DNA from 2 places in the Pseudarthrobacter siccitolerans genome. Region 1 is predicted to be linked to the other one. Evidence: riboswitches for the same ligand, from Rfam matches in the RefSeq annotation. Region 1 holds a riboswitch; the other holds the start of a gene.
The links. Region 1 has a riboswitch for cyclic di-AMP ahead of QFZ36_RS17270 (C40 family peptidase). Riboswitches for the same ligand answer to the same signal wherever they lie in the genome.

Region 2: linked by a shared signal. The riboswitch ahead of QFZ36_RS16650 (hypothetical protein) and the one ahead of QFZ36_RS17270 (C40 family peptidase) in region 1 are both predicted to bind cyclic di-AMP.

Annotation. Positions count from the first base shown of each region.
Region 1 is NZ_JAUSXB010000001.1:3,697,995-3,700,189, forward strand. Features, by position in the region: gene QFZ36_RS17265 (M23 family metallopeptidase) at 1-721, shown strand, start outside; cyclic di-AMP (ydaO/yuaA leader) riboswitch at 869-1,030, shown strand; gene QFZ36_RS17270 (C40 family peptidase) at 1,101-1,781, shown strand; gene QFZ36_RS17275 (NlpC/P60 family protein) at 1,946-2,195, shown strand, end outside.
Region 2 is NZ_JAUSXB010000001.1:3,557,872-3,560,066, forward strand. Features, by position in the region: gene QFZ36_RS16640 (HAD-IA family hydrolase) at 1-55, shown strand, start outside; gene QFZ36_RS16645 (YdeI/OmpD-associated family protein) at 36-374, opposite strand; gene QFZ36_RS16650 (hypothetical protein) at 527-1,258, opposite strand; cyclic di-AMP (ydaO/yuaA leader) riboswitch at 1,264-1,408, opposite strand; gene QFZ36_RS16655 (HAMP domain-containing sensor histidine kinase) at 1,542-2,195, opposite strand, start outside.

The DNA.
Region 1 (2,195 bases):
TGCTCGCCGGCGTCGGGGTCCCCTCCGCCAGGTGACCGAATTCGCAGCCGCCAGCGGCATCGGCCAGAAGGCCGGCATAGCGCTTGCTGCCACCGGCCTGGTCCTCACCGTGACAGTCCCGGCCACCAGTCCTGTTATGGCCACTGACGCCTCGGGCACCGCCCCCGTTGCCGCCTCCTCCGTGACGCCCCAGCCCCAGATTTCCGCGGAAGCCGGGGCCCAGATCGACTTCAGCCGCTCCGCCGTGGTGACCCAGGCTGATCCGGACGGGAAACTGAAGCAGCTGCTCAGCGCGCAGTCGGCCGGCGCTATCAGCCGGGCCGCCTCGGCCGGAAGCCTCGGCGCCCCGCTGGCCGTGATGACCACCGCATCGCCATTCGGCTACCGGGTCAGCCCCATCACCGGCGGCACCGGGGACTTCCACCGCGGACAGGACTATGTGGCCCAATGCGGGACGTCCGTCATGGCTGCGGCCACCGGTACCGTCACGTTTGTGGGCTGGCACCAGTTCGGCGGCGGGAACCGCGTCGTGATCGACCACGGCAACGGTCTGGAAACCACCTACAACCACCTGTCGTCCTTCAACGTCAAGGAAGGCCAGACGGTCTCCCGCGGGGAAGTTGTGGCGCTCAGCGGCACTACGGGGGCGTCCACAGGCTGCCACCTCCACTTCGAAGTCCAGGTCAACGGCGAAGTGGTTGACCCCACCGTCTGGCTGTAGTCAAGTGACGGTGAACTATCAGATGATCTTGACTTGCCGTGACCTGAATGTGACATTCAGTCAAAACTGCTGTACCGTCTAACTCGCGTCAACTTTTCCGAAGTTGACGCTCTTGTGCGGATTGCCTAACTCTGCCACCGCTCAAGGTCCGTTCGCATGACATCGTCTGGCAGGGGCGGGGGAACCAATTTTGGCCTTTCCAGCGGGAAGGCCTTGGGGTTAAGTCACAAAGCTTCCTTGGAAGCCGCGTGGCCGGGTGACTCCCATCCGAATCCGACAGCTCACCTCGCAGGCATTGGGAGAGGCTACCTTCGTGTCTTCACGCCATAATTCTGCGCGCCACCGTGCGCAAACGGTTCGTACCAACCCCTTGGACGCGGTGTCCAAGGCTGTTAGTGCCAATGCCGGGACAGTTGGTCGCCAGGCTGCCGTTATCGCAGCTGCTTCCGGCCTCATCCTGACCATGGGCTTGCCGGCCACCGCCGCAGACACCAACGCTGGTGTGTCCGCCTCAACGGAGTCCGGGTCGGCGCAGACCGCCCTTGCCGTTACTGCGGCCCCCACGGCCACTGTCTCTTTCGAGCGCCCCGTGGTCAAGACCACAGCCGCTCCCAAAGTGCAGGCCGTACGCACCCAGTCCACAGACTCGGGTAACGGAACCGCTGCCACCGGAACCGCTTCCTCCGCCAAGGAGAAGTTGGCCGAAACCGTCTCCTCCGCCTCCACCTCAGGCATCGCCGCCATCGCGTACACCGGCATCGGCCACTCGTACGTGTGGGGCGGCACCAGCCCCGTCACCGGCTGGGACTGCTCGGGCTTCACCCAGTGGGTCTACGCGCAGGCCGGCATCAGCATCCCACGCACCAATGCATGGACTGCCATGACGCCCACATCCACTCCTCAGGCGGGCGACCTGGTGATGCAGAATGGCGGCGCACACGTTGGCATCTACGTCGGCAACGGCATGATGATCAGCGCCCTGAACCCCTCCCAGGGAACGCTGCTGCACGCCGTGGCCGCAACCGGCTCCTCCGCGTTCTTCACTATCTCCAAGGGCTAGTTCTTCGACCTTCGGGTCCAAGGGCTTTTTCTATGCCCAAACACACTTTTCGCTAAATCACCACATCCCCGTTCGGGACGTGCCGGCGTACCCCCAAGATGCCGGCACGTCCAAAACCCCCTGTCTGCCTACAAGGCGACAGGGGAAAACGAAAGAGAGAACTGATGACTACTCGTGCAACCGCACGGCATCGCGCCGAGGTCACCAAAACCAATTCGCTGGCCATCATTGCCAAAGCTGTGGGCGAGAACGCCGGCGGCGTCGGACGCCAGGCGGCAGTGATCGCTGCCGCGTCCGGCCTGGTCCTCACCAGCGGCCTGGCCGCCAACGCTGCCGACGCCAACGTCCAGCGTGACTCTGCCCCGGCCTCCAACCTGGAAGTTGAATCAACGGTTGAGGCTCCGATTTCGGCTG
Region 2 (2,195 bases), 140 kb from region 1:
CGTCGAAACCGGCAAGGACGACGACGGCAGGACGGTTATTTCTTTCCGGCTTTGAGGTCCGCCACTACCTTGGCAATGCGGCGCGACCGGGTTTCGGGCGTCTTGGCATCGCCCAGCGGCTCAACGTACCGGCGCTGGGCGCTGAAGCTCAGCGTCGCGTAGAACTTTTGGGCTGCCGGTTCGGCGGCCATCGCTGTCGCGAGGTCCTCGGGAACTTCCACAATCCGGGGTTGGGTTTCCAGTTCCACGTCCACGTCCACGGTGTCGCCAGCGGCTGCCCCGACGAAGTCCCGGTTGGCTGCGCTCAGCGAGATGAGGTTCTGCCCGCCCATCACCGCAATGCTGCTGCGATAGCTCTTGCCGTTGATGGTCACCACCACAGGCGGCGCTTGCCCGCATCCAAGGCCGCAAGAACCTCTTCGGGAACTTCGATGCCGGTCTTGTTTCCGCTGCCCTGGATGGTGGTGGTGAACCTCATGGATGACAGTATGCCGGGCAGCCCGCCGCTCCAAAAGGTTTTGTGTGCTCAGTACCAGTTGTTGGACAGGTGGAAGTTCAGGGCGCCACAAGGTGACTGGTAGCGCTCCTGGATGTAATTCAGGCCCCAGTTGATCTGCGTGCGGTAGTTGGTGAGATAGTCCGGGCCGGCGCTCGCCATCTTTTCAGCAGGCAGGGACTGGACGATGCCGTAGGCGCCGCTGCTTGAGTTGGTGGCCGTGGTGGTCCAGTCGGACTCCTTGGTCCACAGGGTCTGCAGGCACTGCATCTGGTCCGGAGCCCAGCCGTAGCTGGCAAGCTGGCCAGCGGCGTAAGCCTGGGCGCCGGCGGGGTCGTTGACCGCGACGACGAGTGCCGGCTCAGGAGCGGCGGTAGGCGCCGGGGCGGGCTCGGGAGCCGGGGCCGGTGCTGCTTCGGGGACGGGGACTGGTGCCGGTTCAGGGGCTGCCGCCGGTGCCGGCTCTGCCGCCTGCGGGGCCACTGCAATCTCCTCGGCCGCCGGGGCAGGCGCCGGGTTGGCCCGGATTTCGCTCTTCTCAATGCTGAGGTTGGACTGCGCTTCAGCGGCCTTGGTTTCGGTGGCAGCGACCCGGATGCTGGATTCGGTAGCCTGTCCGGCCGCTCCCACTCCTACGAGGAGTGCAGCGGATGCGGCAAGTACAGCCGCGCGCTTGCCGATGAAGGGGATTTTGCCGGCTTCGCGTCCGGCGTGCGGTGCAGACCCGGATTTCGGGCGCGGTTTAACCAGGAATTTGGACATGATGAATCGCCTCTCACACCTGCGGAGTTAGCTGTCGGGTTCGGATGAGGGCATCCGGCCACACGGAAAGAATCACGTGTTGGCTTAACCCCAAGGGCAATAGTGCCCGGGACGGTGGGTCCCCCGCCTCTGCCTTGGTTCAAGAGAAATCCGGGAAGTGGCAGAGCTTGGCGTCATCCGGATATACGGCCCGAACGGGAACCGTACCTAAACGACGGTACAGGAATTCGGAGCACAAGTCACATTTTGGTAACAGAGATCACGACGGCGGCGCGTCGCCTTGCTACGCCTGCGGAAGTGGGAGTTGCAGGGCGAACTGCGTGCGTCCCGGCTGTGACGTCACCGTTACCCTTCCGCCGTGCGCCTCAACAATGGATTCCACGATGGAGAGGCCCAGACCGCTGGTACCTTCGGCAACGGAGGCTCCAGCCTGGTCTCCCGCTCCCTTTCGTGCCGCGTCTGCGCGGGCGAAGCGTGAGAAGACATGGTCCACGAACTCGGCAGGGATGCCGCCGCCGTCGTCCGTTACGGTTACTACCGCCGCCCCTTCAGGTGACTTTCCAACCCCTGTGACCACTGTGGTCCCCGGGGGAGTGTGCTTGCGTGCGTTCGAGAGCAGGTTCATCAGGACCTGGCGCAGCTGGGAGGCGTCGCCGTTGACCACGACGGGCTCGTCCGGAAGCTCCAGCCGCCAGTTATGGCCCGGCGCCATCACCTTTTCGTCGCTGACTCCCTCAATCACCAGTTGCGTAAGGTCCACCTCGGTGAGCTTGAGCGGCTGGCCCTCATCGAGCCGGGCCAGCAGCAGCAGGTCTTCCACCAGGGCGGTCATCCGCTCAGACTGGCTCTGCACGCGGGCCAACGATTTTTCGCCGTCGGGAGTGAAATTCTCCGTCATCCGCATCAGCTCCGTGTAGCCCCGGATGGCGGTCAGGGG